DNA from 2 places in the Paenibacillus sp. GXUN7292 genome. Region 1 is predicted to be linked to the other one. Evidence: riboswitches for the same ligand, from Rfam matches in the RefSeq annotation. Region 1 holds a riboswitch; the other holds the start of a gene.

Region 1 (4,356 bases):
CAACCTCGTCAAGAATATGCTCCGCTTCTCTACCAGTAATGTTCAAGCTTCTAGTATCGATTAGCATAAGATGGTTATCTGTTCCGCCGGAAACGATATTAATGCCTTGTTTAATCAGCTCTTCAGATAAAACCTTAGCATTTGTAACGACTTGCTGTGCATACTCCTTGAAGGATGGCTGCAGCGCTTCACCTAGTGCAACTGCTTTTGCAGCAATAACATGCATCAAAGGACCGCCTTGTGAGCCTGGGAATACGGCTTTGTCAATTGCCGCTGCCCATGCTTTACGGCACAGAATCATACCGCCGCGAGGACCGCGAAGCGTTTTGTGAGTCGTTGTTGTAACAAAATGAGCATGCGGTACTGGGTTCGGGTGCAGACCAGCTGCTACCAAACCAGCAATATGAGCCATATCTACCATAAACAATGCGCCAACTTCGTTAGCGATTTGTCCCAATTTCTCAAAATCAATTGTGCGCGGGTAAGCACTTGCGCCAGCCACGATCAAACGCGGGCGATGCTTGAATGCCAATTTGCGGACTTCTTCGTAATCAATAGTAGAAGTATCCTCTTGCACGCCGTAAGCAACGAAGTTGTAAAGCAGGCCGGAAGCATTAACCGGACTGCCGTGAGTCAAGTGACCACCATGTGCCAGGTTCATGCCTAGAACCGTGTCGCCAGGCTGCAATGCTGCCAAATACACAGCCATATTAGCTTGAGCTCCAGAGTGAGGCTGAACGTTAGCATGCTCAGCGCCAAATAGTTCTTTAGCACGATCTCTAGCCAAATCCTCAACGATGTCTACATGCTCACAACCGCCGTAGAAACGCTTGCCCGGATAGCCTTCCGCATATTTATTTGTAAGCACTGAACCTAACGCTTCTACTACCGCTTCACTTACAATGTTCTCCGAAGCAATCAACTCGATGTTATCACGTTGACGCTTAAGCTCAAGTCCCATTGCTTTTAAAACCTCTGGATCCTGTTTACGCAAATTTTCCATTTGAATATCCTCCTCATAATTGCAGCTTTTTAAAATCGCTTATATTTTTTTGCTATTACACTTCTCCTAGCATTCGCTTGGCAATGCATATACTGCCCTAGCACCGCCGATTAGCTTAGGTCTCGCGTAAGCAGCAGTTACTCTTGCTTCCCCTATATATTTGATCGATGGACGGAAAGGAACAGCTACCCGTTTCACGTGCATACCAATAAGAGTGTCGCCAATATCGATTGCCGCCTGTGCCCGCACTTCCTCCACCAAACACGCATCGTCCAGCTGACGGTAAGCATATGATGCCATCGAGCCGCCTGCTGTTGGTATTGGAACTGCATGTACCTGCTCGAGACCATATCGTATGGCCGCTGCTTTATTCAGCACCAGCGCGCGGTTCAAATGCTCGCAGCATTGAAATACAGGGTAAAAGCCAATTGCCGAACGCGCCGCTTCCACACCAGCATATATTTGCTCTGCTGCTTCCAGAGTCCCGCTAGTTCCGATATGCTTGCCTATTACTTCACTGGTACTTACTCCTATGACAAGCAATTGATCTGCGGACAAACTGCCAGCTGCGGCCAGCTCCAATATAATGCTTTCAACCTGCTTAGCCATCTCGCTATGTTCAAAAACCTGATTCCTGCTCATCCTGTCAGCTCCTTTGCTAATCAAAGATAGAAAAGTTGCTTATTCCTAATGAGCTTCTATTGCTCGATGCTCATTACTTTATTGATTCGTCCTACGTGGCGTTCGCCTTCGGAGAATGGTGTTTCCAGCCATACCCGAACAATTTCCTGTGCGAGTCCAGGCCCGATAACACGCTCGCCCATAGCAAGCACATTCGTATTATTATGATCTCGAGTCGCTTTAGCTGAAAATAAATCATGCACAAGCGCGCAGCGGATGCCTTTTACCTTATTAGCAGCTATCGACATGCCGATGCCAGTGCCGCATACTAGAATGCCGCGGTCTGCTTTCCCTTCTGCAACTGCTGTGCATACCGGAAGTGCGTAATCAGGATAGTCAACCGATTGATCGCAGTTGCTGCCAACATCCTCTACAGTGTGACCCAGCGATTCGATAAAAGAAATCAATTCATTTTTCAAACGGTAGCCGCCATGATCGGCTCCAATCATAATTTTCATCATAAGCACCTTCCTTGTATTCATTTGATGTAATAGTTGCATGAAACTTGGTTGTCCTGATGATGCTAGTATACCTTTTTTTCGACAGAAAAACGAAAAAAGAGCAAAACATGCTAAAGCATGCTTGCTCTTTGCCCAGGCGACCGGCCGTATACCCCAATGCTCCACCGTGGTTACCCACTTCCGTCGCCAGTTACATCGAGGTCTTAATTTGATTTCATCATAGCTGATATTTTGACAAAAATCAATCCTTTAAAAGGCTATTCTGCAGATTAGGCAATCGGACTAGTCTCTTCTCCCATCTGCCCTGCATCTTCGCCGTTCTTCCCGGCATCCTGATCAGGTACTTCCTCTTCCACTGGCGCTTGATCGTCGCCCTCACCGTCCGGCGCTTGCCCTTCTGCATTGTCATCAATCGTTTGTTCTTGTTCTCCTAACAGCGCTGCCCCAGCTCCTGTTTGGAATTTCCAAAGCGAGGATGCGGTACGGCCTCCAAATAAATCTTCTGCAACTGCATACCAATAATAGGTCGCATTGGCCGCAAGTCCATTCCAAGCTGCTTGAGCTGTCGCGCCGCTTGCCGCTTGCACAGTGCTGCCAATTTGCTCATCGGTCAATACGCGCACCTCGAATTTGTCTGTAGCTACCCGCTTTACAAGCGGTGCCAAGTTCATAGTCAGCGTCCACTCATCCTTCGCAGGCTCGTAGTAGTTATAATCATTAAGCACGGGAGAATAGGTGTTCACATATACCCGATTCGTTTGCGTATCGAAATGGAGAAGCTTCAAATAACCCGAGCCTCCTTCACCGACACCTTGGTAATCTGCAAGCATTTGATGCACGGTACGATCTGCAATGCCATCCTTATTGTCATCGATTGCATCGCTACGGACTGCACTGCCAGTAAAATGTCCGCTAATAACCAGCTCGACATTGGAGTTCGGCACGACTACCTCATTATACAGCTTGTTTCCTGTGGCTGAGCGCGCTGCTTGCGCATTCAAGTATTCATGCGTAACGATGACGCCTTTGCGTTCAGGATATTGCTGAAGCACCTCATTGGTCCAGTCGATTGTGCCTTGATCAAGTCCCCAGCCTACATAAACAAAAATATAATCGTTGCCGCTTGCGGAAATCAGATCATAATGACCCCGGTTATCCAAATAAGATCCGCCGTAATATGGCTTGTCCTTAAAGCGATTTTCGCCAAAGAACTGATTGAACAGCGTATAGTCAGGCGGCTCGCCTGTTACGCCGCCATCATGAACATCATGATTGCCCGCCGCAACGCCGTATGGAATATTCGCATCCTCCAGCACCTGCATATATTGGTCAGCTCTGTTCCATTGATCCAAATTCGGTGTTGTGTTAACGATGTCCCCAACATGCGCGACATATTGAATGTTCATGGCCGTCTTATTATCACGAATCCATTCGACCTGGTCCTGGAAATGAGACGGATATATTTCTGTATAAAGCTGCGTGTCCGGCATAACGACAAAAGTATAATCATACTGGCTGCGCGCAGGGATTAAATCCTGCACCATGACTTGAATTTTTCCGCTATTGACATAGTTGCCCGCATCTATCGAAGCAGCCAGCGCAAAATCACTCGTATTTTGAGCGATATGCGAAGTTAATGCTTCCCACTTATTAGCTGTATTACTCCAGGCATACATCGTTACCTTGCGGCCAGCCAGCGAATGGCCTTCCCAATTCAGCTCAATGGTATCACCGGTGCCAATCTGGCTGCCGACTTCCACCTCAAAGCGATGATAAGGGAACGCTGTCGTTGAATCTGTTGTCATATAAGTATTATCCGATGCTGACATTTTGAACTTATCTGCTGTCCCAAGCTGGGTTTCCCCTGGAGCTGCAATCGTAAGCGGCGGCTCGCGATCTGCTGAATTTGTGTAAATCGTCATAGCGTCACTGCTCGCATCAATGAGCTGTCCGCGATAGAATTTCACTTCCATCGCATCACCCGACGGATCCGTTACCTTCACCTGCAAGTTAGCGTTCGTGCTTACATCGGTCGAGCCATCCAGTGGAGCTATAAGCTCCGGCTGATGCGGATTCTCAACCGGGGTTGTGAATGAGACGTTTTTTGTTGCCGTAAGACCCAGCTTGTCCTTTGCAACAATGTTCAGCACATGCGCTCCAGGGGTTAATAGGCCTGAGGATGTCGTATATGGAACTGTAATTGCTGCCCCG
Region 2 (4,356 bases), on a different contig from region 1:
TCAAAACAGACTCGTTATGCCAGAACAAAATGTGATTCGCATCCCTTCCAGCATCCCTGACCGTATTGCGGTTTTGGCAGAGCTTTGCAGCGTATCCTATCATGCGCTCGCTATTGTTAAAGAGCAATTGGCTAAGGGCCGTGCTGTAGTATTTGGCGATGGACCGGTTGGTTATATGACTGCAGCAATGGTTCATCACTGCTTCGGCCTTGAACAGAATCGCCTTACTGTATTTGGCGCTATGGAGGAGAAGCTTGCAAACTTTGATTTTGCTAATCGCGAAATGGTGCAAACCTTTGACTTTGAAAACGCTGAAAAGGTTGATGTTGCAATCGAATGCACGGGCGGCAAGTTCAGCGAAAGTGCAATTAATCAAGCGATCGATATGCTGGCGCCGGGCGGACATCTTATATTGCTTGGTGTAACAGAAGACCGTGTGCCAATCAATACAAGAGATATTCTCGAAAAAGGAATTACTGTGCACGGCAGCAGCAGAAGCACCTCATATGATTTTGAACAAGTTATTCAAGCAATGGAATCGCCAGCTTATCAAAAAACGCTGGACAAAATTGTTCCTGAAAACTTTGAATATGTCAGCACTGCAGACCAACTCGCCAAAGTTATGGAAGCTGCAGCAGCACACAGAAGCTGGGAAAAGACGATTATTCATTTTGAATGGTAACAGTCCTAATAATTAACCTTACTAATAGTACAAAGAAGCAGATGGCGATATCTGCTTCTTTGCGTTTGGCTCATAGGCTGGATCAGTTTGCTATACGCTGGCGAGCAGCCTGAATAACGTTATGCTTCAAAGCTGAGATTTCTTGCATGAGGGAGGAGGCTTGAAGCGCATACTGATCTTTAAGCGCGTTATCCTTTAAGGCTTGGATATTGATCTCGACGGTCAGAAGTGCGGATTGTGCAGCTGCCTCCAGCAAAATAGCGCCGATTCCCAGATCGGAGATAACGTTTCGGTTAGCCTGCGCAGTGATGCTGCTCGTTAGCTGAAGTCCGTCCTTGCAGGCTTCAATAAGATGGAGAGGGACGAGCAGCGCTTGTATGGTTGCTTCCTGCAAAGCTTGTTTTCTTGCAAGCTTTTCTTCAGCAGAATAGCATTTTAGCTGCAAAATGTTCATGTAGGCGTTAAAACAGGCGATATCCTTTGCCAGCAATTTCTCGCTTTCCTGGATTAAGCTGTACATGCCTTGAATCGCTGCAGTAATTTCGGGCTCATAAGCAGCAAATTTTTCTCCTTGTGACAAATTGCCAACCATAGCTGTCATTGATGCACCAAGAGCCGCGACTAATGCTGCAACGCTCCCGCCGCCTGGAGTCGGCTTTGCGCTGGCGGCGTCGGCAACAAACTGGCGAATGGATTGCTCCCAAATGCGATTACTCATTGGACTCCGCCTCCTGTAGCTGAAGCATAACCGCTTGCATTAAATTATTGAACAATATGGCGGTTGTTAATGTTCCGACACCGCCTGGAACAGGGGACATCGCTTCTACGCAATCCGCCGTTTCTTTAGCAACGTCGCCGGCCATCTTGCCATCGCTGTCTTCATTAATGCCCGCATCGATAATAACAAGCTTAGAATGTACGAACGCAGGCACAATCATGCGCGCTTTGCCGACTGCGACAAAGGCGATATCAGCCTGTGCTAAGTGTGAAGCGAGATCGGCGGTATGGGAATGACATACTGTAACGGTTGCATTTTCACGCTGCAGCATATGAAATAAGGGCATGCCAACCGTTTGGCCGCGTCCGACCAAGGTGACATTTTTGCCATACAAGGAATAGCCATAATGCTTAAGCAGCATAATGCATGCTTGCGGGGTTGCAGGATATAATCCGGGAGCGCCTGTCATTGTCGCAAGTTTATTAGCTGGTGTGACACCGTCAATATCCTTCATGGGAGCGATAGCAGCTTCTACAGCGGCTGTTGAAATTTGCTTTGGAAGCGGCAGCTCGACCATAATGCCATGCACATTTGTATCCATGTTAAGCTCATGAATAAATTGGAGCAATGCTGCCTCGGCGGTATTTGCTGCCAGGGTGTGCAAAGTAAACTGTACCCCTAGCTTCGAAGCGAGCTTATGCTTGGCCTGCGCATAGTAAAGGGAGGCGGGATCGCCTTCTACAAGAATAACTGCCATTTGCGGATTTATATTCTCCCTTTGCAATTGCTCAACTTGCGTTTTCATTCGTTCATACATTTGTTCTGCCGCATCTTTTGCCTTCATTAATAACGTCATCAATCTGCCTCCTTCATAATGAAATACAAAAAAAAGCATCATCGAGCACACAGCAAGCGCGTGGCATCGATTGACACTTTTCCCCAGGCGAACGGTATATTTATGCTGCATGCTCCCTTGTGGTCAATTCCACTGCTTCGCCAGTTACATACAGCCTGCTTTAATTCTAATATGCTTATCGTATCAAAATTGCAAGAAAAAGCAAATAAGAATGAGTTATGAATATAGTGCTTCTTTACAAAAAATATAAAATGGAGCGGCTTAATAAGCATAATGAGCAAAAAAAAGCGTATATAAAATTAAATAATGTACTAATAAAACGAGTGGATGTATTGTCAAAATAACGACAAACATCAAAAAACAATAAAAATATTGGATTGGATATTAAAAGAGACCATGTTTCCATTAAACTGTTCCACTTCTATTTCATTACACTGAGTGTAATTGATATAGGTTAATGGATTGAATTCGTCAAACAGGAATTGCAGCAACGTGCACTAGCATTCATTTTAATAGTCGAAAGCAAAGGATTATGGAATGAAGTGGAAATAGAGTGGAGAAAAGTATCCCTATGAATTCTGCGAATTTAGTTTTGTTAAGCAATTGTTAATGCGAATGTTTTATTTTTTGATGTTTGATATTGATTTTTGTTATTTAATGATGTTTAATTGTAATAACGAGTGTAAGTTGCGAATATTAAACAATGTAACCCTTTACAATTTATTAATAATTCTTATATTCAACAATTGGCGAAAACAAACGATAGAGGCATTGGTTGTAATTAACAATCAAAAAAAGTTTGTAGAATGTTCTTGACAGATCTATTGCGTGAATTTATTCTTTAATTAAGCAAAAGAAAGCTTAAATGAACATTTATGAACATTTTGTAAATCCGTTTGTAAAGGAGGGGTATTGGTGTTAGCAGTTGAAAGAAAAGCGCGAATCGTAGAATATGTGCGGAAAAACAGAGTCGCTACGATATCTGAACTGGCTAATGAATTTTCTGTTCATGACGCAACGATACGCAGAGATTTGTCGGAGATCGAACAAGAAGGTCTGCTTAAACGAACGCACGGAGGTGTGACGATCGATGAGTGGGCTAACGTCGAGGCTTCCTTCAACGATCGCTTCAACGATCAGCTTGATCAGAAGATGCGCATCGGCAAGCGTGCAGCAGAGCTTGTTAAAGACGGCGAGCATATCATTATTGATTCGGGCACTACGACGCTTCATATCGCCAAAAATTTAGTTCACCGCACGAATCTTACTGTTGTAACTAACGATATGAACGTTGCTGCTGAACTGCGAGATTCGCCGGGCATTAAAGTAATTCTAACAGGCGGCGATCTATATCCCTCAAGTTATATGCTTAACGGCATGTTTACAGATCGAGTGCTGGAATCGCTTCACGTACACAAGGCATTTATCGGGATTCCGGTCCTTCATTCCAAATTGGGCTTAATGCATCCGGAGGCTCAGCTAGTCCCAACCAAAATTGGCATGATTAAAGCGGCTCAACAAACAATTGTTGTAGCGGATTCAAGCAAAATTGGGAAGGTGTCGCTGCATTCGGTAGCGCCTAATAGCGCTATCCATACTTTGATTACCGGGAATGAAGCTTCAGAGTTCGATATAAAACAATTTAACGAGCATGGCGTAGATGTTATTACGGTTTAATGCTTGCTTGCGGTGGTTCTAAAAATGGTGAGTCTCTTGGTTAAGATTGCTTTAGGCATGAACTGCGATTACAATCTGATGCAGTCTTTCCGAGGTTTCATATACATCTTGCAGATCACATAAGGGAGGTGCATCAGGTGAGCAGTTCGATAGGAGTGAACGTTACATCTAAGGTGTTTCGTTTGAATCAACCAGGTGAAATCTCAGAAATCACAATCGAAAGAGAGGTGAGCGAAGGGGAGGTTGTAGTAGAGCCGGAGATAACAAGTATCTGCCATGCGGATTTGCGTTATTTCACCGGGCAAAGACGACCAGAAGCATTAGCAAAAAAATTGCCCATGGCACTATTGCATGAAGGGATTGGCCGGGTTATTGAAAGTCGAGCTGATCATTTACAGGTTGGGCAAAGAGTGGTTATCGTGC

What was found. Region 1 has a riboswitch for ZMP and ZTP ahead of rpiB (ribose 5-phosphate isomerase B). Riboswitches for the same ligand answer to the same signal wherever they lie in the genome.
Region 2: another riboswitch for ZMP and ZTP. It lies ahead of ACRRU2_RS09570 (bifunctional 5,10-methylenetetrahydrofolate dehydrogenase/5,10-methenyltetrahydrofolate cyclohydrolase); the one in region 1 lies ahead of rpiB (ribose 5-phosphate isomerase B).

What each region holds. Positions count from the first base shown of each region.
Region 1 is NZ_JBOZWO010000033.1:463-4,818, forward strand. It holds gene glyA (serine hydroxymethyltransferase) at 1-1,003, opposite strand, end outside; gene ACRRU2_RS21590 (TIGR01440 family protein) at 1,070-1,645, opposite strand; gene rpiB (ribose 5-phosphate isomerase B) at 1,702-2,142, opposite strand; ZMP/ZTP riboswitch at 2,269-2,349, opposite strand; gene ACRRU2_RS21600 (lamin tail domain-containing protein) at 2,415-4,356, opposite strand, start outside.
Region 2 is NZ_JBOZWO010000008.1:75,202-79,557, forward strand. It holds gene ACRRU2_RS09560 (alcohol dehydrogenase catalytic domain-containing protein) at 1-682, shown strand, start outside; gene ACRRU2_RS09565 (cyclodeaminase/cyclohydrolase family protein) at 765-1,400, opposite strand; gene ACRRU2_RS09570 (bifunctional 5,10-methylenetetrahydrofolate dehydrogenase/5,10-methenyltetrahydrofolate cyclohydrolase) at 1,393-2,256, opposite strand; ZMP/ZTP riboswitch at 2,331-2,414, opposite strand; gene ACRRU2_RS09575 (DeoR/GlpR family DNA-binding transcription regulator) at 3,172-3,933, shown strand; gene ACRRU2_RS09580 (alcohol dehydrogenase catalytic domain-containing protein) at 4,071-4,356, shown strand, end outside.